DNA from 3 places in the Buttiauxella sp. genome. Region 1 is predicted to be linked to each of the others. Evidence: predicted binding sites of a transcription regulator. Region 1 holds the regulator's gene; each other region holds the start of a gene.

Region 1 (8,372 bases):
TCTGCTGGGATATCAACATGATCAAAGAAATTGCGGTGCATGAACGTATGATAGCTTTCCGGATGCTCTTTTGGCAGGCCAACGTATTCATCCATATTAAAGGTGACGACGTTTTTAAAGCTAACCTGGCCCGCTTTGTGCATCTCTACCAGCGCTTTATACGCTTCAAGAGGAGTGCCGCCGGTTGGCAGGCCCAGCACGAACGGGCGATCCGCTGTCGGATTAAACGCATTGATACGCTTAACGATATGGCGTGCTGCCCATTTGCCTACTTGGGCTGGGGTAGCCAGGGGAATCAGTCTCATCATTCACCTCATAAGTTAATAGAAAATTACTTTAGCCAGATTGATAGTCCGAACCCTTTAAGGGTAACCCAGTTTCAAACCGGCCATCACGGGATCAATTTGTCTTGATTTTTCGGATGATAAAATAAGTTTTAGTCGATAGCTAGCCAGAGGGGAGTGCAATAACAATATTTGGTGATTCTAATCACAAAAAAAGGGTGTTTAATTTGCGATACGAATTAATTTTTCACACACTCAGAAGGTTGGTGAATCATCACCATGCTTTCAAGGTTGTTACACAATAATAAAACTGCTTTGAACGAGCCTTAACGGGGTCTCATAGGGGGAAGTAACGTGAGTATTCTAGGTTATATGCAAAAGGTTGGCCGTGCGCTTATGGTGCCGGTCGCCACACTACCAGCCGCAGCCATTTTAATGGGTGTTGGTTACTGGATTGACCCAGTTAGCTGGGGTGGTGATAGCGCATTAGCTGCGTTGTTCATCAAATCTGGTGCTGCAATTATTGACCACATGGGGGTTCTGTTTGCCATTGGTGTGGCTTATGGGATGTCCAAAGATAAAGATGGTGCTGCTGCACTAACCGGTTTTGTCGGTTTCCTGGTGTTGACGACGCTTTGTTCGCCAGCCGCTGTTTCAATGATCAAGCATATTCCGCTGGATCAGGTCCCGATGGCTTTCAGCAAAATTGAAAACCAATTCGTGGGCATCATGGTCGGTATTATTTCCGCAGAGTTGTACAACCGTTTCAGCAGTGTCGAACTGCCAAAAGCGTTGTCCTTCTTCAGCGGTCGTCGCCTGGTTCCGATTATTACCTCCTTTGTGATGATTGCTGTTGCCTTCATCATGATGTTCATCTGGCCAATCGTATTTAGTGGTCTGGTGAACTTCGGTGAGCACATTCAGAAAATGGGTTCTATCGGCGCAGGTGTGTATGCGTTCTTTAACCGTTTGCTGATTCCAGTCGGTCTGCACCACGCGCTGAACTCCGTGTTCTGGTTCGATGTTGCCGGTATTAACGACATTCCTAAGTTCCTGGGCGGTGCTAAATCAATCGCTGAAGGTACCGGTATTGTTGGTATCACGGGCCGTTACCAGGCTGGCTTCTTCCCAATTATGATGTTCGGTCTTCCAGGTGCTGCACTGGCAATCTACCATTGCGCGCGTCCTGAAAATAAAGCCAAAGTACTGGGTATCATGATGGCGGGTGCATTTGCTGCCTTCTTTACTGGTATCACCGAACCGTTGGAATTCTCCTTCATGTTCGTGGCTCCAGTTCTGTATCTGATTCACGCAGTGCTGACGGGTATCTCCGTATTCATCGCGGCAAGCATGCATTGGATTGCTGGTTTCGGCTTCAGTGCTGGTCTTGTGGACCTGGTGCTTTCCACTAAAAACCCACTGGCGACTCACTGGTACATGTTGATCCCACAAGGTCTCGTGTTCTTCGTGATTTACTACGTTGTGTTCCGTTTCACTATCAATAAATTCAACCTGTTAACTCCGGGTCGTGAACTGGCGGTTGCTGGTGATGAAACTGATGGTCAGGACGTAAATGTAAGCGGCGATACCAACCAGGACGTTTCTGCGCTGGCTCGTCAATACATTGCAGCAGTAGGCGGTTCAGCGAACTTGACCGGTATTGATGCATGTATCACTCGTCTGCGTCTGAATGTGAAAGACTCTTCACTGGTTAATGAAGCGTTGGCAAAACGTCTGGGTGCAACCGGTGTTATCCGTCTGAACAAAACCAGCGTGCAAATCATCGTAGGCTTCGTGGCTGAGAAAATTGCTAACTCAATGAAAACGGTTGGTGATGTGCCAGCTGCCGCGCCTGTTGCTAGTGCTGCTGCGCCAGCGGCTGTTGCTGCGACCAAACCACAGGCTGTACCAAATGCAGTGACTATCGCCGCGCTGGTTTCCCCAGTCACCGGTGATGTTGTTGCCCTGGAACAGGTTCCTGATGAAGCCTTTGCCAGCAAAGCGGTAGGTGATGGTGTTGCTGTTAAGCCAACTGAGAAAACAGTTGTCGCGCCAGCTGCCGGTACTATCGTAAAAATCTTTAATACCAACCACGCGTTCTGTCTGGAAACCGAAAAGGGTGCCGAGATCGTTGTCCACATGGGCATTGATACCGTCGCACTGAACGGCCAGGGCTTTACCCGTCTGGTAGAAGAGGGGGCTGAAGTGGTTGCAGGCCAGCCGATTCTGGAAATGGATCTTGATTTCCTGAACGCTAATGCTCGCTCCATGATTAGCCCGGTAGTTTGCAGCAACATTGACGACTACAGCGGTCTGGTTATCCAGGCACAAGGTTCAGTGGTCGCAGGGCAAACTCCTCTGTACGAAATTAAAGGCAAATAATCGCTCCTGAGTCATAGATTGTGCCTTTAGCGGCTGGTGAGTTATTCTCCAGCCGCTTTTTTATTGCCGCCTTTCCCGCATTCCTCACTCGCAGCGCACCTGTAAGCCCCTTATTTATGCAACTAAAGGTTGTTTCCGACGCCTGCTTATTAGATCATATGCCGTTAACGAAAGTTTATGCACTGAGGAACCCGCGATGAGTGAGGCTGAAGCCCGCCCAACTAACTTTATTCGCCAGATTATTGATGAAGATTTGGCCAATGGTAAGCACAACAGCATTTGCACCCGTTTCCCGCCAGAGCCAAACGGCTATCTGCATATCGGTCATGCAAAATCTATCTGCCTGAACTTTGGTATCGCTCAAGATTATCAAGGCCAGTGCAACCTGCGTTTCGATGACACTAACCCGGTAAAAGAAGACATCGAATACGTAGAGTCAATTAAGCAAGATGTTGAATGGCTTGGTTTTCATTGGTCTGGCAACGTTCGTTACTCTTCCGACTATTTTGATCAACTGTTCAACTATGCGGTTGAGCTGATCAATAAAGGTCTGGCGTATGTTGATGAACTGACTCCAGAGCAGATCCGTGAATATCGTGGCTCATTGACCGCACCTGGGAAAAACAGCCCATTCCGTGATCGTACCGTTGAAGAAAACCTCGCGCTGTTCGAGAAAATGCGTAACGGTGAATTTGCCGAAGGCACCGCGTGCCTGCGTGCGAAAATCGACATGGCATCGCCGTTTATCGTCATGCGCGATCCGGTTATTTATCGCATCAAGTTTGCCGAACATCACCAGACCGGCAACAAGTGGTGCATCTACCCGATGTACGACTTCACGCACTGCATTTCCGATGCGCTGGAAGGCATTACGCATTCGTTGTGTACGCTGGAATTCCAGGACAACCGTCGTCTGTACGACTGGGTGTTGGATAACATCACCATTCCTGCGCATCCGCGTCAGTACGAGTTCTCACGCCTGAATCTCGAATACTCCATCATGTCCAAGCGTAAGCTGAACCTGCTGGTGACTGAGAAGGTTGTAGAAGGCTGGGATGACCCACGTATGCCGACCATTTCTGGTCTGCGTCGTCGTGGTTACACTGCGGCGTCCATTCGTGAGTTCTGTAAGCGTATTGGTGTGACCAAGCAAGATAACACCGTCGAAATGGCGTCTTTGGAATCTTGTATTCGTGATGATCTGAACGAGAACGCCCCGCGTGCGATGGCTGTACTCGATCCGGTAAAAGTTATCATTGAAAACTTCCCGCAGGGCGAAGTTGAAATGGTGACCATGCCGAACCATCCGAACAAGCCAGAGATGGGTAGCCGTCAGGTACCGTTCAGCCGTGAGATATATATCGATCGTGCTGATTTCCGCGAAGAAGCGAATAAACAGTACAAGCGTCTGGTGCTCGGCAAAGAAGTGCGTCTGCGTAATGCTTATGTGATTAAAGCCGACCGCGTTGAGAAAGATGAAGCCGGGAATATCACCGTGCTGCATTGCTCCTACGATCCGGAAACCTTAAGCAAAGACCCAGCTGATGGCCGTAAAGTGAAAGGCGTTATTCATTGGGTTAGCGCAGAACACGCTTTACCTGTTGAGATTCGTCTTTATGACCGTCTGTTCAGCGTAGCGAACCCTGGTAGCGCGGAAGATTTCTTTGCCACGATTAACCTAGAGTCTCTGGTTATTAAGCAAGGTTTCGTGGAACCGAGTCTGCAAAATGCGGAAAAAGGTAAAGCGTATCAGTTCGAGCGTGAAGGTTATTTCTGCCTCGATAGCCGTTATGCAACTGCTGAAAAACTGGTATTTAACCGTACCGTTGGCTTGCGTGACACCTGGGCTAAAATAGGCGAATAACAAAAAATCGTCTTATATAAACGCCGCTATCAGCGGCGTTTTTTTTCGCCTGATCATTATCTGTTAATCCCTTTCATCATATTCGCGATGCGAATTAATGCTATTTAGCGCCCGTCCTGTATTCTTTCTTTTGGTCAACCTGAGAGCATAATAAATTCTTCATTTAATTATGTGAGCGCTCTCATATAGAGCTTTGTGTAAAAATAGTCGTCATTATCAGCACAAACAACTTTGCCTGCCATTTGTTACAAATGCTCATAAATTATGTGCTCTCTGTCATAATATCGGAATGAACTCTTACAAAAGCATTGATAATTCGCGTCGCGAAAAATAGTCTTGTGGGGAGCAGTAATGCGGGAAAATATTGATAACCGCTTTAGCCGTTAGGCATTTTTACTTTTTTTCGCGATGTGACGTCTTTTAACGTCCAGCGACTATTTATACGTCAAAGAGGAATATTATATGCGTACGTTTAGTGGCAAACGTAGTGCGCTGGCGCTTGCAATCGCTGGTGTCACGGCTCTTTCAGGACTGATTGTCATCCCTCAGGCAAGTGCAGCAGGTTTTATTGATGACTCAACTCTGACCGGTGGTGTTTATTACTGGCAGCGTGAGCGTGACCGTAAAGACGTCAACACCAATAAATACGAAACGAACCTTGCGCACGCAACCTGGAACGCAAACCTGGACTTCCAGTCTGGTTATGCCGCAGACATGTTTGGTCTGGATGTCGCAGCCTTTACTGCTATTGAAATGGCAGAAAATGGCAACAGCGGCCACCCTAACGAAATCGCATTTTCCTCTTCGAATAAAGCTTACGATGAAGATTATTCCGGCGATAAGAGTGGGATTAGTCTTTATAAAGCTGCAGCTAAATTCAAATACGGCCCTGTCTGGGCTCGCGCTGGTTACATTCAGCCAACGGGACAATCTCTGCTAGCACCACACTGGAGCTTCATGCCTGGTACGTATCAGGGTGCTGAAGCCGGTGCAAACTTTGATTATGGCGATTCCGGTGCTCTGAGCTTCTCGTACATGTGGACCAACGAGTACAAAGCGCCATGGCATCTGGAAATGGACAAGTTCTATCAGAATGATAAGAACACCAACGTCGATTATCTGCACTCACTGGGCGCGAAATATGACTTCAAAAATGATCTGATCCTCGAAGCGGCATTCGGTCAGGCGGAAGGGTATATCGACCAGTACTTCACTAAAGCGAGCTACAAATTTGATATTGCTGGTAGCCCACTGAGTACCAGCTACCAGTTCTACGGTTCACGCGATAAAGTCTCTGACGGCAGCGTCAACGATCTTTATGACGGCACAGCGTGGTTACAAGCACTGACCTTCGGCTACAAAGTGGGTCAGGTTGACCTGCGTCTTGAAGGAACCATGGTTAAAGCAGATGGACAGCAGGGTTACTTCCTGCAACGTATGACCCCAACTTACGCATCCTCAAACGGTCGTCTTGATGTGTGGTGGGACAACCGTTCTGACTTCAACGCCAACGGCGAGAAAGCAGTCTTCGCCGGTGCCATGTATGACCTGAGCAACTGGGATCTTGCTGGCTGGGCGGTAGGGGCATCTTATGTTTATGCATGGGATGCTAAACCAAGCTCTAAACCAACGACTGACGGTTACTACGATGCCGACAGCCGCCTGAAAGAATCTGCGTACAGCCTTGATGCGTTGTACACCATTCAGGATGGCCGTGCGAAAGGTACGCTCTTCAAACTGCACTTCACTCAGTACGACAACCACTCCGATATCCCAAGCTGGGGCGGTGGTTACGGCAACATCTTCCAGGATGAGTATGACGTGAAATTTATCGTCATCGCACCGTTCACTATTTTCTGATTTGATTCCGGGCGGTAACACGCCCGGTTTTGTTAAGGATATCGAGCATGAAAAAAATCATTTTGGTCACATTGATGGCTCTAGGTTTGAGCGCCTGCGCACAGCCAAAAGCGGCACCAGAAGATTCAAAACTAAAACAGGCTTATAGCGCCTGTATCAATACCGCTGAAGGGAATCCGGATAAAATTCAGGCCTGTCAGAGCGTGCTGAATGTGTTGGCTCAGGAGAAAGAACACCACGAGTTCGCACAGAAAGAGACCGTTCGCACCCTGGATTACCAGAATTGCATCCAGGCAACGCGCACCGGTAATGACCAGGCCGTCAAAGCGAAATGCGATAAAATCTGGCAAGAGATTCGCGCTAACAATAAGTAATGGTCGAATTCAGCCAATAAAAAAACCGGTGAGTTTCTTCACCGGTTTTTTTATATCTGACCACCAGGTTAGCGTGGCCAAATGTGCGGATTATTTTTCGCTGATTTCGTGTGCATTTTCGTCGGTACGGCAATCACCTTCAGCGCAGTGACCATACAGATACAGGCTGTGGTTGGTCAGACGAATACCATGGCGTGATGCGATTTCACGCTGACGAGATTCGATTGAATCATCGCTGAATTCAATAACTTTGCCGCAATCCAGGCAAATCAGATGGTCGTGGTGATGCTGCTGTGTCAGCTCGAATACGGATTTGCCGCCTTCGAAGTTATGACGAGTGACAATGCCTGCATCATCAAACTGGTTTAGTACACGATAAACTGTGGCGAGACCAATCTCTTCGCCCATATCAATCAGACGTTTATATAAGTCTTCCGCACTGACATGGTGGTTCACCGGACCCTGCAACACTTCAAGGATTTTTAATCGCGGAAGCGTGACTTTCAGGCCGGCCTTCTTCAATGCGGTATTATTGTCAGTCATGCGGAAATTGTCCTGTTGCTTAACGGATCGCTCGGACTCAGGGTGAGCGTTAAGATGAATGCGTCTCATTATAGAACTGCCAATTCTAAATGGAAACCGCAAGTATTATGCATAATCAAGCTAAAAAATGGCGTCTGAGTCGCGATTTATTTGCCTTGTTAGCTATTTAGTCAGGAGGTCATTGTACAGGGACAAACTGAAAAGTTAAAAATTTGTAGCGATTATTTTAATCGGAATAATCTATCAATGTGACGCAACCCAATGGTTGCGTCACATGTAGCATCAAGCGTTGAGGATATCAGCCAGGTTCAGTTCTTCAGAAACCTGTTTTACCCACTGTTGCACACGTTGTGCAGTCAGTTCAGGTTGACGGTCTTCATCGATAGCCAGACCCACAAAGTGATCGTCATCAGCAAGACCCTTAGACGCCTCAAAATGGTAGCCAGCAGTTGGCCAGTGACCCACAATTGCAGCACCGCGCGGCTCAATAATGTCGCGGATAGTGCCTAATGCGTCACAGAAGTATTCTGCGTAGTCTTCCTGGTCGCCACAGCCGAACAGGGCTACCAGTTTGCCATTGAAATCAACTTCTTCCAGAGTCGGGAAGAAATCATCCCAGTCGCATTGCGCTTCACCGTAATACCACGTTGGAATGCCGAGAAGCAGAATATCGAAGCCTTCCAGGTCTTCTTTGCTGCTCTTAGCAATGTCATGCACCTCAGCAACGTCTTTACCGAGCTGTTTTTGAATCATCTTCGCGATATTTTCGGTGTTACCAGTGTCGCTGCCGAAAAAAATGCCTACGATTGCCATGAGTAAAATAACCTCTTGAAACTTAATGGTATGGTGGCTGCTATTTGGCCACAGATAGGGCAATCATAGCAGAACACATTGCGGGGCGGAAACTGCTATCACCCTGATGTGCACAGACTGCAACATCGTCAGCCGGGCAACAGCATTAAAACTAACTGAGATGCTGCTTCAGTTGCGCGAGAAGAATCTCTTCAATCAACTCACTACGACTGATATTGCGTGCTTCAGCCAGATGATTAAGTGCATCAACTG
Region 2 (8,372 bases), on a different contig from region 1:
CAGGAATATTCCGTCTGAAGTGTAAAAGCCCGTTTACACTTCAGGCTTGAAGCGATAGATTGAAGGGATTGCAACTAAGCTAAATCTAAAGGCCAGCCCCGGAAATATCATGAATTATCAGAACGACGACTTACGCATCAAAGAAATCAACGAACTTTTGCCTCCAGTAGCGCTGCTCGAAAAATTCCCTGCCACTGAAAAAGCAGCTGCAACGGTATCTGGCGCTCGCAAAGCGATTCATAAAATTCTGAAAGGAAATGATGATCGTCTGCTGGTGGTCATCGGCCCATGCTCTATTCACGATGTCAAAGCGGCGAAAGAATATGGCGCACGTTTACTGACATTGCGTGAAGAACTCCAGGGCGAGCTGGAGATCGTCATGCGGGTTTACTTCGAAAAACCACGCACGACGGTAGGCTGGAAAGGTCTGATTAACGATCCTCAGATGGATAACAGTTTCCAAATCAACGATGGTCTGCGTATTGCTCGTAAATTGTTGTTGGATATCAACGACTCCGGCCTTCCTGCAGCGGGTGAGTTCTTAGACATGATCACGCCACAGTATCTGGCGGACTTGATGAGCTGGGGTGCCATTGGTGCACGTACTACAGAATCTCAGGTTCACCGCGAACTGGCATCCGGTTTGTCATGTCCGGTTGGGTTCAAAAATGGTACTGATGGCACCATGAAAGTGGCGATTGACGCAATCAACGCTGCTGGCGCGCCGCACAGCTTCTTGTCTGTGACCAAATGGGGTCACTCTGCAATCGTCACCACCAGTGGTAATGGCGATTGCCATATCATTCTGCGTGGCGGTAAAGAGCCTAACTACAGCGCAGCCCATGTGGATCAGGTTAAAACTGACCTGCAAAAAGCGGGTCTGCCTGCACAGGTCATGATCGATTTTAGCCATGCCAACAGTAGCAAGCAGTTTAAGAAGCAGCTGGAAGTCAGCGCCGATGTTTGCCAGCAAATCGCAAGTGGCGATAAAGCCATTACCGGTGTGATGATCGAAAGTCACCTTGTTGAAGGTAACCAGAATCTGGAAAGCGGCGAACCGTTGGTTTACGGCAAGAGTGTTACCGATGCCTGTATCGGCTGGGAAGATACTGAAGTGGTGTTGCGCCAGCTGGCGCAAGCAGTTAAAGCCCGTCGCGGGTAAATTCCTGCGTTGCACCAATAAAAAAGGCGTGGTTTTCACCACGCCTTTTTCACATCTAACAAATTACTTCGCTTTACCCTGGTTTGCTACCGCTGCGGCTTTTGCTGCGATTTCATCAGCATTGCCCAGATAGTAGCGCTTCAGCGGTTTGAAGTTCTCGTCGAACTCATATACCAACGGCACGCCAGTTGGGATATTCAGCTCAAGAATTTCGTCTTCGCTCAGGTTATCAAGGAATTTAACCAGTGCACGCAAGGAGTTACCGTGAGCCGCAACAATTACGCGCTCGCCGCTTTTCATGCGTGGCAGAATGGATTCGTTCCAGTAAGGGATAACGCGATCGATAGTCAGTGCCAGGCTTTCAGTTACCGGCAGCTCTTTATCGGTCAGGCTTGCATAACGTGGGTCATGACCCGGGAAACGTTCGTCATCACGCGCCAGTTCTGGAGGCGTGATCGCAAAGCCACGACGCCATTGTTTAACTTGCTCATCACCGTATTTTTCTGCGGTTTCAGCTTTGTTCAGACCTTGCAATGCACCGTAGTGGCGCTCATTGAGCTTCCATGATTTTTCAACCGGCAGCCAGGCCTGATCCAGTTCATCGAGGATGTTCCACAGTGTATGGATGGCACGTTTCAGCACAGAAGTGTAAGCAAAGTCGAAGGAGTAGCCTTCGTCTTTCAGCAATTTACCTGCAGCTTTCGCCTCAGATTCACCTTTCTCAGACAGATCAACGTCATACCAACCCGTGAAGCGGTTTTCGTTGTTCCACTGGCTTTCACCGTGACGAACCAGAACCAGCTTAGTAACAGCCATAGTTTACTCCTTAATAAGCCTGCGATTAATGATAACGATTATCATTATATTGCCGCGAAGGGGCGAGCGGCAATGGTAATCGTTTAACATAGCGAAAAAGAGTGCGAAGTGTAAGGTGGATGTGAATGGTTGTTATATTTTTGTCGCTAAATGGCGGGAAATCCAGCGATTCGAATAAGAATTGCCCTCCCTGGGGGAGGGCGAGAGACTTATAGCGGAATGAACTCATACTCCGTAATGCTCAGATACTCATCATCAGGCTGCAACCAGCAATCAGGTTGTGGCCATTCCGGGTGATTTGGGCTGTCAGGCAGGAACTCGCTTTCCAGCGCCAGACCTTGATAAGCACTGTAGGTGCCTTGCTCGCGCGCAGGCGTCCCATCCAGATAATTACCGCTGTAAAACTGTAAGGCAGGAGCCGTCGTGAAGACCGTCATTTGCAGTTTATTATCGCTTGCCCACAGATGTGCTGCCGGTTGGCTGGCATCGCCCTGAGCCTGCAACAAGAACGCATGGTCGTAGCCTTTGACCAACGCCTGGTCGTTATCACTCAGGAAATCATCAGCGATGGTTTTCGCGCTGCGGAAATCAAAGCTGGTGCCTTCCACATCCTTCAGCCCGGCCTGCGGAATACCCTCGCTGTCGACCGGCAAATAGCTATCGGCCATTAGTTGCAGGCGATGTTGACGAATATCGTTCTGCTTGCCGTCGAGGTTAAAGTAGGCGTGATTGGTCAGATTCACCGGGCACGCTTTACTGGTTTTGGCGCGAAACTCAACGGTAATGCAATTATCTTCGGTGAGCGCATAGCGTGCTGTTGCGCGTAACTCCCCTGGATAACCCTGATCGCCATCCTGGGAATCCAGGGTGTAGAGCACTTCATGGTCGTTCTGACGCACAATACGCCAGCGACGTTTGTCGAAGCCGTCAGGCCCGCCATGTAACTGATGGGCATCCTGATTCGCCGCCACATTTACGGTGACGCCATCGCGGCTAAACTCGCTGTTGGCAATCCTGTTGGCATAGCGCCCAACGGTTGCACCCAGATAAGCCGACTGAATGAGGTAATCTTCCGGAGTTTCGCAGCCGAGCAATGTTTCGCGGACACTTCCGTCTTTCATCGGTACACGACACGACAGCAGGGTAGCGCCCCAGTCCATGACCGAGACAACTAACCCCGCGCTGTTGCGCAGGGTGGAGATGCGGAATGGCTGTCCGTCAGGTGCGAGCTGTGGCGTTTCTTTTAACATTGGCCAGCGCCCTCCGAAGCTTTACAGACATAGAAAGTTTCTTTGATGCCAGTTTTGGCTTCGTACTGTTTGGCGACCGCTTGTTGCACTGCAGGAACCAAATCTTCAGGCATCAACGCCACGATACAACCGCCGAAACCGCCGCCAGTCATACGCACACCGCCTTTATCCCCGATAGTTGCTTTCACGATGTCCACTAAGGTGTCAATCTGCGGTACGGTGATTTCGAAATCGTCACGCATTGAGGCGTGAGATTCGGCCATCAATTCGCCCATACGTTGTAAATCACCTTTTGCCAGCGCATCAGCGGCTTCAACGGTGCGGATATTTTCTGTCAGAACGTGGCGCACTCGCTTAGCGACAATTGGATCCAATTCATGTGCCACAGCGTTGAATTTGGAGAGCTCCACGTCACGCAGCGCTTTCTGAGTAAAGAAGCGCGCGCCGGTTTCGCATTGCTGGCGGCGGGTGTTGTATTCGCTGCCTACCAGCGTGCGTTTGAAGTTACTGTTGATGATGACCACGGCCACGCCTTTTGGCATGGAAACCGCTTTGGTACCCAGCGTGCGGCAATCGATCAGTAATGCATGATCTTTTTTGCCCAGTGCAGAAATCAGCTGATCCATGATGCCGCAGTTACAGCCCACGAACTGGTTTTCTGCTTCCTGGCCATTCAATGCGATTTGTGACCCATCAAGTGACAAGTGATACAACTTCTGGAATACCGTCCCGACAGCCACTTCTAGTGATGCCGATGAGCTAAGACCTGCACCTTGTGGCACGTTACCGCTGATAACTAAATCGGCGCCGCCAAAGTTTTTATCACGATTTTGTAGATGCTTAACCACGCCGCGCACATAGTTTGACCACTGCTGCGTGTCATGGCTCATAATCGGTTTATCGAGAGAAAACTCATCAATTTGATTGTCATAATCTGCGGCAATCACGCGCACCATGCGGTCATCACGCTTAGCGCAACTGATCACTGTCTGGTAGTCGATAGCGCAAGGCAGCACAAAACCATCGTTGTAATCAGTGTGTTCGCCAATCAGGTTAACGCGGCCCGGAGCCTGAATCGCATGGGTCGCCGGATAACCAAATTTTTCGGCGAAGATGTGTTGGGTAGTATCTTTCAGACTCATTTTTTATTCTCCGGATTGGCGAAAGTGGATATCGGAAACGGCACGCAAGCGTTCTGCGGCTTGCTCTGCGGTTAAATCACGTTGGGTTTCAGCCAGCATTTCGTAGCCGACCATAAATTTACGCACTGTTGCGCTACGTAGCAGCGGCGGATAGAAGTGAGCATGCAACTGCCAGTGACCATTTTCCTCTCCGTTAAACGGAGCGCCGTGCCAGCCCATAGAGTAGGGGAAGGAGCACTGGAAGAGGTTATCGTAACGGCTGGTCAGTTTTTTAAGCGCGAGCGCTAAATCACTGCTCTGCTCCGCAGTCAGGTCGGTGATACGCAGGACATGGGCTTTCGGCAGCAGTAGCGTTTCGAACGGCCATGCAGCCCAGTAAGGCACCACGGCAATCCAGTGTTCCGTTTCAACCACCGTCCGGCTGCCGTCTTTGAGTTCGCGTTGAACATAGTCGACCAACATTGGCGAACCTATTTCCGCGAAGTACTCACGCTGCAACACATCTTCACGCGCGACTTCATTTGGCAGGAAGCTGTTGGCCCAAACCTGGCCATGCGGATGCGGATTGGAGCAACCCATGGCCGCACCTTTGTTCTCAAAAACTTGCACCCACGGCCAGGTTTTCCCTAAATCCGCAGTCTGTTCTTGCCAGGTTTTCACCACTTCTTCCAGTGCAGGGACTGAAAGCTGCGGCAAAGTTTTGCTGTGATCCGGTGAGAAACAGATAACCCGGCTGGTGCCGCGTGCGCTTTCACAACGCAAAAGCGGGTCGCTGCTGTCAGGCGCATCGGGGGTGTCGGTCATTAACGCAGCAAAATCGTTAGTAAAAACAAATGTGCCGGTGTATTGCGGATTTTTATCACCAGTGACGCGCGTATTTCCAGGACACAAGAAACAATCCGGATCATGGGCCGGTAATGTTTCATTTGATGGTGTCTCCTGCGCCCCTTGCCATGGGCGCTTAGCGCGATGCGGGGACACCAGAATCCATTGTCCGGTCAGTGGGTTAAAACGGCGATGTGGATGATCCACCGGGTTAAACTGCTCCATCACATTTCCTTAGTCTGGATAACCTTGAGGATGGCGGGACTGCCAGCGCCAGGTATCATCTGCCATTTCTTGCAGAGTCCGGCTGACACGCCAGTTAAGTTCATTGTCGGCTTTGTTGGCATCAGCCCAATACGCAGGGAGATCGCCATCACGACGCGGGGCGAAGTGATAATTGACCGGTTTTCCGCAAGCGGTGCTGAAAGCGTTGATGACGTCCAGCACGCTACTGCCAATACCTGCACCGAGGTTGTAAATATGCACGCCAGGTTTACCTTGTAGCGTTTGCATCGCGGCCACGTGACCATCGGCGAGATCCATCACGTGAATGTAGTCGCGCACGCCGGTTCCATCTTCGGTTGGATAATCATTACCAAAGACGGCCAGCGAATCACGACGTCCAACGGCAACTTGCGCGATATACGGCATCAGGTTGTTTGGAATGCCTTGTGGATCTTCACCCATATCCCCTGATGGATGTGCACCAACGGGGTTGAAGTAACGCAGCAGCGCCACGCTCCACTTTGGCTGCGCTTTTTGCAGGTCAGCCAGAATCTGTTCAACCATCAGCTTACTGCGGCCATAAGGGCTTGCAGGTGTGCCAGTTGGGAAGCTTTCAACGTAAGGGATTTGAGGTTGGTCGCCATACACGGTGGCGGAAGAGCTGAAGATGAAGTTGGTGACATTGGCAGCGCGCATGGCAGAAATCAGGCGCAATGTGCCGGTAACGTTGTTGTCGTAGTATTCCAGCGGTTTGTTAACCGATTCGCCGACGGCTTTTAAGCCAGCAAAATGAATAACGGCATCGACCTGATGATCGTGGAAGATTTCAGCCAGCAACGCTTCATCACGAATATCGCCATCGATGAACAGAGGGTGTTTGCCGCCCAGGCGTTCAATGACTGGCAGAACGCTACGCTTGCTGTTGCACAAATTATCCAGAATGACGACGTCATGACCATTTTGTAGCAGTTGCACGCAGGTATGACTGCCAATGTAACCGCTACCACCTGTTACCAATACTCTCATTTGTCGCTCCATTACGCGTATGGTATGTAATAAACATAGCATAACAGAGATGTCGAAAGTGTGACATGTGCTAAATTAGTGGAATCGTTTACACGCATCTTTGCAACACAGTCACTATCGAAAAAAATGATTATAAAACAAAGGGGCACTGACATGATGTTGCAGGTTGTCTGAAAGTCGCTGCGCTAATCCGTCTGATGTAAAAAATCAGCGCAAGCGACATCCATGATTCTTATTGAGGGGATGATAAATCTTCAGTTTGATAGCGATAAATCTCGCCATCAGCAACGAAGGTCAGGCGCTTCGTGATGCATTCTGGGGCATCTTCAGCGTGGTGAGAAACGAACAGCAACTGGGTTTCCCCTTCGCCAATCAAAATATCAATGAAACGACGCACGAGCTGGCGATTGAGTGGATCAAGGCCTTGCAGTGGTTCATCAAGAATTAAAAGTGTTGGATGTTTCACTAATGCACGAGCAATCAGGGCAAGGCGTTGCTGACCCCAGGAAAGGCTGTGGAATGGGGCGTCGGCGATGGCATTGTCCATACCGAGCATATGCAGCCACTGGCGAGCCAGTTTTTGCTGGCGGTCAGAAACAGCCTGATAAATACCAATCGAATCAAAATAGCCAGAAAGAACCACGTTTCGCACCGAGGTACTGACTCGGTAATCCAGATGCAAATTACTGCTGACGTAACCGATATGCTTTTTGATGTCCCAAATGGTTTCGCCACTGCCACGACGACGGCCAAATAATGTCAGATCGTTGCTATAGCCTTGGGGATGATCGCCCGTCACCAGACTGAGTAATGTCGATTTACCGGCACCGTTTGGACCCACGATTTGCCAGTGTTCGCCAGGATTTACCGTCCAGGACAGTTTATGCAAGATTGGCCTGTCGTTATATTCCACAACACCGTCACGTAGAACAATGAGCGGTTGATCCCTGGGTAAGGTGTGGCGAGCGCTCGGATCGTCGGCTTCCGGCAGCGCAACGCCCGCCAGTTTTTCACTGTGAGCCAGTTGCGCGATCAGCGCTTGTTCGAGTAGCTTTTTCTTTTCACCCACTTCAATCAGCGCACAATCGGCCAGCACGCCAGCATATTGGACAAAATCAGGAATTTCATCAAAGCGGTTAAGCACCAGCACCACGGTGTAGCCTTGCGTGCTCAACTCACCTAATAACCCAGCGAGTTGCTCACGAGATTTCACATCCAGCCCGTCAAATGGCTCATCAAAAATAAGCAGATCAGGCTGTGCCATTAGCGCCTGGCAGAGTAGAGTTTTGCGGGTTTCACCGGTCGAAAGGTATTTAAAACGGCGGGTGAGTAAAGAGGTGATGCCAAAAAGCTCCGCCAGCTGGTGGCAGCGGGCGTCATCTTTGATTTCATCCTGAATAATTTCAGCCGTGGTGCGGCCTGTATCGTTCTCGTCAGGACTCAATAAATCGGTGTTGTTGCGCTGCCATTCATCACTGACTAACTTTTGCAGCTGTTCAAATGAAAGGTGCGCAATGCGGGTAAAGCTGCACTGACGTTTGCCTTTTTGCAGGGGCAGGGATCCGGCGAGCGCGCGGGCCAGTGCCGATTTCCCGCTACCGTTCGCACCGACAAACGCCCAGCTTTCACCGGCGTTAATGGTTAAATCGTTGAGGGCGAGAGTTCGGGTATCGTTGAGGTGGAAGATCCCTTGCGAAATATGTAACGCAGACATTTATTATCCCAATCTTTAGAGTCGGTTGCAGTGATTTACTCCAGATTTACGGATTGCCTGCGTTATTGTCAATTCGCTGGGCGCTTTTAGCACAGAGTGGCGATAATCACGCGATCAGCATTAAAAAATGCTATGGCTTCAGCACCTTCTACCAGTTTCTGGGTTTCTGCCACGTGATTAGGCACCGTTGCGCACAGCGTTTGTCCATCTGG
Region 3 (8,372 bases), on a different contig from region 1:
GCTGGTGGAGAACCGTTACTGGTTCAGCGCCCTGAACGATATCGAATTACGCGTCACGTATCAGGTCGATGGCGAGATCCTCGCGCAACAAACCCTGGCGGCACCTTGTTTGCAACCGGGTGAAAAAGAAGAACTGCGCCTGAACCCGCCATCGCTACCTGCGGGTGAAGTATTTATTAATGTCGATGTCTTCAAACGCCAGGCCACGCCTTATAGCGAGGCGATGCATCCGCTAGGTCACTATCAAATTCTGCGTCAGGCGGCGACAGCGCGTGATGTGCCGCCAGTTGAACATTCCTCGCCGCTGCACAGCGAAACACGCGGGCACCAGCAAGTCGTCAGTGGCAACGATTTTTCTCTGACCTTCTGCCGTCTGAGTGGCGAGCTGACTTCATGGCGGGTGAATGGCGAAGAGATCGTCGGTCGCGCGCCGCATCTCACATTCTTTAAGCCGACCATTGATAACCATAAGCAGGAATTTGAAGGGCTATGGCAGCCGTATCACATTCACCTGATGCAGCAGCATTTCCGCGCTATGCGACAAACCGCGCACGGAAATGATCTGGTCATCGAAGTGGATACCGTGATGGCACCGCCTGTTTTCGATTTTGGTATGCGCTGCACTTACCAGTGGCGAATTACCCCAGCGGGTCATGTCTCCCTTGAACTGTCGGGCACGCCTTACGGAAATTATCAGGCAATCATTCCAAAGATCGGCCTCGATTTTGGTATCAGCAAACGTTTCAGCCAGGTGGAATTTTATGGCCGTGGGCCGGGTGAAAACTACGGCGATAGCTGCCAGAGCAATCTGATTGGCCGTTATCGCCAGTCTGTCGACAGCTTGTTTGAGAATTACCCGTTCCCGCAAGATAACGGCAACCGTCAGCAGGTACGCTGGCTAACCGTTGAGGACGAAAAGGGGAATGGTCTTTTCATTCAGCCGCGTAAACCGATCAACTTCAGTGTCTGGCCGTACAGCGCCGAAATGCTGCAACAGGCGCAACACATTAATGAGCTTGAAGAAAGTGATTACCTGACGCTGAATCTTGATGACCAAATCCTCGGCCTGGGTTCCAACTCCTGGGGGTCAGAAGTGCTGGATTCGTTCCGGGTGTATCTCAAACCGTTTAGCTACGGCTTCACCATGGTGCCGTTACGTCCGGGGCAAGCGGCTTCATCTCTGGCAAATTATGATTTCCAGCCGCGTTCTGCATGCGCGCATTCTTGTTGAGGTACCGGTCATGATTATTTTAAACACCTTAGAAGATTTTAAGCGCATTTATCATGCGGGAAAGAAATGGCAACGCTGCATGGAAGCGATCAATAACCTGAATAATATCCAGCCGAATATTTTTTATTCCATTGGTGATTCGCTGGTATATCGCCTTGCAGAAGGCGAAGCCGAAAGGACGGAATTATTCGAAGGACATCGTCGTTATTTCGATGTGCATTATTACCTTGCCGGTGAAGAGCAGGTTGACGTTGCCGCTAAAAATACCTTAACCCCAGAAATGGCTTATCGCGATGAAAGCGACCGGGAATTTTTCAGCGGGCAGGGCGTTAAACATCAGCTTAAGCCGGGAAACGTCATCATCTGCGAAAACCACGAAGCACACCGGTTCTCGCACCCGAAAGACGTCAGGAAAGTGATTCTAAAAGTGACAATCGAAGAAACGTATTTCCTTAATAAATAAAGTGTTGTACGCCTGCCCGGTGTCGGATGGCGCTTGCGCTTATCCGACCTGGAAAAACATAGATAAAAAAATACCCTACACAATGTGGAGTTTGTATGGCTTCAACTAGTAGAAATACCATTGGCAAGTTTGGATTACTGGCAATGACATTTGCGGCAGTTTTTAGCTTCAATAACGTCATTAATAATAACGTTCAGCTTGGCATCGCATCGGCACCGGTTTTCCTGGTGGCTACGCTTATTTACTTTATCCCGTTCTGTTTAATCATTGCGGAATTCGTTTCGCTTAACCGTAATTCAGAAGCCGGGGTATATGCCTGGGTAAAAAGCGCATTAGGGGGGCGTTGGGCATTTATCACCGCCTACACCTATTGGTTTGTGAATCTGTTTTTCTTCACCTCGTTATTGCCGAGGGTTATTGCCTACGCGTCGTACGCCTTCCTCGGTTATGACTATATTTTCACGCCATTAACCACGGCCATTATCAGTATTGTACTGTTCGCGTTCTCGACCTGGATTTCCAACCACGGCGCGAAACTGCTCGGGCCGATGACGTCAGTGACCTCGACGCTGATGTTATTACTCACTTTCTCCTACATCATTCTGGCGGGTGCCGCGGTTGTGGGCGGTGTTGAACCGGCAGACCCGATTAACGTGCAGGCGATTACTCCGCAATTCAGTTGGGCGTTCCTCGGCATTATTGCCTGGATTTTCCAGGCGGCGGGTGGCGCTGAGTCGGTTGCGGTGTACGTCAACGATGTCAAAGGCGGCAGCAAAGCGTTTGTAAAAGTCATCATTCTGTCGGGACTGTTTATCGGCGTGCTGTATACCGTTTCATCACTGCTGATCAACGTCTTTGTTCACCAGGCTGATTTGCACTACACCGGCGGTACAGTTCAGGTCTTTGGCGGGCTGGCGGAACACTTTGGTTTACCAACGGTGCTAATGAATCGCTTTGTCGGCATTGTCTCTTTCACTGCGATGTTTGGCTCTTTGCTGATGTGGACTGCGGCACCGGTCAAAATCTTCTTTACCGAGATCCCGAAAGGTATCTTTGGTGAGAAAACCGTGCGCCTTAACCAGCACGGGGTACCAACTCGTGCGGCATGGATCCAGTTCCTGATAGTGATCCCATTGATGCTTATCCCAACCATTGGTTCGGGTAACGTGCAGGAGTTGATGAACACCCTGATTAACATGACAGCCGCAGCGTCGATGTTACCACCGCTGTTTATCATGTTGGCTTACCTGAACCTGCGCCTGAAATACGACGCAGTAACCCGCGATTTCCGGATGGGATCACGGATGCAGGGCATCGCCATTGTCAGCGTGCTGATTGTGATTTTCACCATCGGGTTTATTGCTTCTACCTTCCCGACCGGAGCCAGCATTATGACCATCGTGTTTTATAACGTTGGCGGGCTGGTTATCTTCCTCGGCTATGCGTGGTGGAAATACAATAAGTACGAGAAAACGCTGGATGCGAAAGAGCGTTATGAAGCGGATACGCCACTGGCGCAAATCGTTCTGGAACAACAGCAGGGTGGCGAAAAGACCGTTGAGGTGAGACAAGTGACTTTGTAGGTCAAATGAATGGCGGATGACGCTTGCGCTTATCCGCTCTACAACAGCTTAAAGGTTGGGTATGTCGGATAAGCGCAAGCGCCATCCGACACCCCACTTACAGATTAAAAATCATATCCTACGGTGGCAATCACAGAACGCTCCGCGCCCCAGTAGCAATAACCCGTGCCATAACAACCCGCAACGTAATCACGGCCCGTCAGGTTAGTGGCGTTAACTTGCACGAAAGCCCCTTTCAGCGAAGGAGTCCACGCGCCCATATCCGCACGCACCATCGCATCAAGCAGCGTGACAGACGGCACGCGCAGGGTGTTTTCATTATCCGCCCATTGCTTGCCGATATAACGGATACCCGAACCCAGGCTAATACCGAAGTCGGCCTTGAACATTCCCCACAGGCTTGCCATCTGGTCAGGCGTGACGTATGGCGTGTTGCCATCGTTACCGTCGATAGCATCTTTAAAGCGTACTTTGTTGTAAGTGTACCCAGCAATAGTTGAGAAACGGGAGTTCCACTGAGAACGCGCTTCCAGCTCAACACCCTGAGAATGCACTTTACCGGCAGGCTCATAGTAACTGCCTTGCACCACGCGGTTGCCCACATCTTTCTGCGTCAGGTCATACAGCGCAACGGTGTACATATCCGCGGTACCGACCGGCTGGTATTTCATCCCGGCTTCATACTGTTCTGCGGTAGTCGGTTTCAGCAATTTGCCTTCGGCATCCGGCAGAACCTGCGGCGTAATCGCCTGGCTGTAGCTGATGTACGGAGAAATACCGTTGGTGAATGCGTACAACACAGATGCACGGCCACTGAAGTGGTCATCGGTGCGGTTATCGGTGACTTCGCTATCCACAGCGTCGGCTACGATATGGCTCTTGGTGACGATATGGTCGTAACGGCCAGACAGTGTCATATGCCATTGATCCCACTGCATATCATCTTGCAGATAAACACCCGATTGTTCGTACTGGCGTTTACCGGCTTTGGTCAGCAGACCCTGGTTGATAGTGGCGTAGGTCGGATCACGCGGATCGTAATAATAGAAACCGCCAGGGCCGCCAGACTCACCCGTCCACGGGTTGAGGTTAGTGGTGTACGCCGAGTCGTCGGACAAATTGTTGGTGAATTTGTGGAATTCACCACCGAGCACCACTTTGTGGTCCAGATCGCCGGTCGCAAAATCCGCTTCCAGTTGGTTATCGATGGCGTAAGCGTCGAGAGATGAGGTTTCACCGCTGTAATAACGCATCAGTTCGTCGTGCGCCACATCCGCCCAACCAATCTGATAAGCCTGTTTCAGGCTCACGTTCGAGTGGGTATAGCTGGCGTTCGAGCGGAACGCCCAGACGTCGTTAAAGCTGTGGGCAAATTCGTAGCTGTAAATTTGCTCGTGGCGTTTGAATTCGTCATTGCCAGGCTCTACGTCCGAGAAACCGGTGCTGATTTTGCGCCCGGTAGAAGAGTAGATACTGCCATCAGCCGGAACAGAGCCGTGGAATCCGCCTGACGGATCTTTCTCCAGATAAGCACGCAGCACCAACGAGGTATTATCACCCGGCTGCCACAGCAGGGACGGGGAGATTGCATAACGTTCGTCGCGGGTTTTCTCGTACTGAGTGTCGCTGTTTTTGGTTAAACCAGTAATGCGATACGCCCACTCGTCGTTAATCGCATCGGTGTAATCAAATGCGGTGCCGTTGGTATTGTCTGTCCCGTACATCGCACGGACATGGCCTTCTTTAACAAACTGTGGGCGCTTGGAGGTTTCCATCACCAGGCCGCCAGGAATGGTCTGGCCGTAAAGTGCTGAAGAGGGTCCTTTGATGACGTCTATGCGCTCAAGGAACCAGGGATCAACCTGAATCACGTTGTAGCTGCCGCCGTCGCTCATCAGGCGCAGGCCATCGAGGAAGGTGTTATTGACGTCACCGCCGTGGAAGCCGCGCAGGGCCACGGTGTCATAACGTGTTGCGCCACCCGCAAAGCCAGTAAACACACCCGGTGTGTAGTTCAGCGCGCTGTTGACGGTCAATGCGCCCTGGTCTTCGATTTGCTGGCGGGTCACGACGGAAATCGACTGGCCAGTGGTGATCAGTGGCTCATCGGTTTTAGTCGCTCCACGGCTGACCGTTGCGCTGTAACCTTCAGTTTGGCTGGTGGACGATTGAGAGGGTTTGGCGGTGACGACAACGGTGTCTTCTGCCAGTGCATAAGCCGGTGCCGCGAGTGCAAGCGCGCAGAGTAAAGCCGAACGCTTTACTGTAAATGCCAGTTTCATTGAGTTTTCCCGAGGAGTTCTTATTTTAATCACCTGGACTGCCGATCTTTGTCAGCAACGTAAATGTCAATACAGGTGATACCACTGCGTTATTAGAATGCGAATTATTATCGTTATTATTTGATGATTCAAGTGCAAATTTTGGCAGGGGTACGCTGAAAGCCCATGAAAAGGCTATTGTTTTTAACTCAGGGAAGGGGATTTCTTCAGATAAAGCGTTATGGGCAACGACAAATTTGATGTGTAACTATTTGAGACTGTTGGGGATTTTATTTCAAAGTGTAACGAATAAAAACGTACCCAACCTCTCCCAATTCAGGAGAGGAGGGCAACAGGATTTACTGAGATGCAGTTTTAGTGGAGGTATCTTTAACCGGCCCTGGAGTGGCAGAAGGCAATTTATCCGGAGCGGAATCACACGGTTTCTCTTTAGCACACAGCATATCGAGCATTTTCAATGTGACGCCGTTCGTCCAGCCGAACCCATCCTGTAGCGGATATTCCCCGCCGCCACCGCCAGTACCGGTGGTGGAAACGTCATATTTCTCCACCAGTTTTTGCTCGCGGTTATAGGTTTGCTGCACGTTGGTCAGGAAGCGCCAGGATACTTCCATCGCCAGATCCTTATGCCCGTAATTTTGCAGGCCTTCGGTTGCTACCCACTGTAGCGGTGCCCAGCCATTCGGGGCATCCCACTGCTGGCCCGTTTTCAGGTTGGTGGTGGCAAGCCCTCCCGCTTTCAGCAATTGAGAGCGCGTGATGGTCGCCATTTTCTCCGCACGATCGTTGGACGCGGCATGCACATAAAGTGGGAACAGTGCCGCAGCAGTCAGCTGCGAACGCGCGGCATGAGTTTTCAGATCGTAATCCGCATAGAAGCCCTGCTTATCGTTCCACAGGTATTTTTCCATGGCTTTTTGACGGGCATCCGCCAGGTGCTGATATTGCGTGGCCGCAGCGCTGTCTTTTGCCACAGTGCTGGCGTGTGCCAGGGTTTTTTCCATCTGGAACAGCAGGGCGTTTAAATCGACGGGCACGATAGAGGTGGTACGAATCGAGCCCAGTTGCTCGGGGTTATCCATCCAGCGCGAACTAAAGTCCCAGCCCGATGCCGCTGCCGCTCGTAGGTCGCGGTAAATTTCAGTCGCCGGGCGATTAGGATTGTTCTTCGCGGTGGTCACGTCATCCAGATACGATTCGGTGCGTGGCGTGTCACGGTCATCCCAGTACCGGTTTAACACCGAGCCATCTTTGAGTTTCACTACCCGCTCAGTTTCAGCACCCGCTTCCAGCGCCTCGCTGCCTTGCATCCACCAGGCATACTCTTGTTTTAGCTGCGGTAAATAGGTGGTGTAGGTTTCGTCGCCCTTGTGGCTGGCCAGCAGTTCGACCATAAAGGCAAAGAACGGTGGCTGAGAACGGCTCAAATAATAGCTGCGGTTGCCGTTAGGAATATGCCCCCAGGCGTCGATTTCATGGGCAAAGTTATCGACCATGTCCTGTACTTTGTCCCAGTGCCCGCTTTCCGCAAGCCCCAGCATGGTGAAGTAGCTATCCCAGTAATAGACTTCCCGGAAGCGCCCACCCGGCACCACATACGGTTTCGGCAGCGGTAACAGCGAGTCCCATTTATTGACGCTCTCCGTGGTGCGCGTCAGCACCGGCCATAAACTGTCGATGTGTTCGCGTAACGTCTGTCCTTCAGGCGGGACATACTTTTCACCCTCTTTTGGCAGGGTAAAATTAACGTTAACGAAATGACGTAAATCGAAGCCTGACTGATTACGCTGCATGCGGTAATCCGCAAGGATCATCAGCGGATCGTTCTTCGGAACGGCATCAGCAAATGTCTTCTGATCGGGGAAGAGTTTCGCTGTTTGTACATCGGTAAACAGCGGTCCAAGCAGGACATCAGGCGGCTGGGGGAGCGGTTGTTGACCGTCAGCGGCCGAAGAGGGCAAAGTGAAAGTGACGAAAGTACAACCGATAGCTATTTTAATCGCAAATAATAACGTGCGAGGACGGCGCAAAGCAGGATTTATCATTAATCATTCTCCTTTTCAGGCTACAGCAGCGAAAGTTTTCCGCGATCAACCCTATGAAAACCTTAGCCGAATTTCCGGCCGGTGAAAGGGGAGATGTCTCATAATCGGATATTGCAGATAATTTACCGCCCTGCGAACCGCCATTTTATCCTTGCGGGTTAACCAACCATGTCCCTTCTTTTTCGACCGATAACGTTACGCTGCGCGACTGATTTTTTCCGCGCAAGGTGATGTCGTATTTGCCCGCAGGCAATTGCAGGAAACCATAGCCATTGGCGCCTGGCGTGACTTTTTCGGTCTTGCCGTTGATATCCAGTTGTTCGCCGTCGTTCATGCGCACATAAATGCGCGCCATCGTTCCTTCAACGACCGGCACCGCGGCTTTCGTCCCGACAGCCTGGTCTTTTTCCAGCGTGGATTTTTCGACTTTGGCGGTTTGTGGAGCAGAAACAGAAGGGGAACGACCGCTAAATATCAGACCGCCTATCGCCACGCCAACCAGCACACTGGCAGCAATCTGCAGCGGGAGTTTGTAGCGTTTTTTGATAGGTAAAAGTGGTGAGATTTCGGCATCTTCCACCGCCACCAGCATCGTGCCAGGCTGCTTTGACGGTGCCAGGCCATTGATACCACTTAATGGGATTTCAGCCAGCGCGGCAAATTCTGCAATAGATTGCGGGCGGTCTTCGGGTTTGAGTGCCAGAGCGCTATCTACCGCTTGCAACAGGCTATGGGAATAGCCTTCCGGTCGATTTTTCGCAAGCTTCA

Evidence for each region. The regulator Fur, encoded in region 1, represses iron uptake genes when iron is present. The targets are predictions, from matches to a motif close to ATAATAATGAGAACNACTATCAA.
Region 2: the regulator Fur is predicted to act here: its motif matches at 2,001-2,023, upstream of gpmA (2,3-diphosphoglycerate-dependent phosphoglycerate mutase).
Region 3: the regulator Fur is predicted to act here: its motif matches at 5,657-5,679, upstream of WBL83_RS09995 (TonB-dependent siderophore receptor).

Annotation. Positions count from the first base shown of each region.
Region 1 is NZ_JBAVHX010000009.1:234,815-243,186, forward strand. Features, by position in the region: gene nagB (glucosamine-6-phosphate deaminase) at 1-305, opposite strand, end outside; gene nagE (N-acetylglucosamine-specific PTS transporter subunit IIBC) at 639-2,666, shown strand; gene glnS (glutamine--tRNA ligase) at 2,863-4,530, shown strand; gene chiP (chitoporin ChiP) at 4,993-6,390, shown strand; gene chiQ (ChiQ/YbfN family lipoprotein) at 6,438-6,764, shown strand; gene fur (ferric iron uptake transcriptional regulator) at 6,855-7,307, opposite strand; gene fldA (flavodoxin FldA) at 7,590-8,120, opposite strand; gene ybfE (LexA regulated protein) at 8,272-8,372, opposite strand, start outside.
Region 2 is NZ_JBAVHX010000022.1:19,694-28,065, forward strand. Features, by position in the region: gene aroG (3-deoxy-7-phosphoheptulonate synthase AroG) at 110-1,162, shown strand; gene gpmA (2,3-diphosphoglycerate-dependent phosphoglycerate mutase) at 1,226-1,978, opposite strand; gene galM (galactose-1-epimerase) at 2,188-3,228, opposite strand; gene galK (galactokinase) at 3,222-4,370, opposite strand; gene galT (galactose-1-phosphate uridylyltransferase) at 4,374-5,420, opposite strand; gene galE (UDP-glucose 4-epimerase GalE) at 5,430-6,446, opposite strand; gene modF (molybdate ABC transporter ATP-binding protein ModF) at 6,679-8,160, opposite strand; gene modE (molybdenum-dependent transcriptional regulator) at 8,247-8,372, opposite strand, start outside.
Region 3 is NZ_JBAVHX010000010.1:252,328-260,699, forward strand. Features, by position in the region: gene ebgA (beta-galactosidase subunit alpha) at 1-1,231, shown strand, start outside; gene WBL83_RS09985 (beta-galactosidase subunit beta) at 1,242-1,694, shown strand; gene WBL83_RS09990 (amino acid permease) at 1,790-3,277, shown strand; gene WBL83_RS09995 (TonB-dependent siderophore receptor) at 3,382-5,559, opposite strand; gene WBL83_RS10000 (alpha,alpha-trehalase) at 5,898-7,604, opposite strand; gene WBL83_RS10005 (serine/threonine protein kinase) at 7,750-8,372, opposite strand, start outside.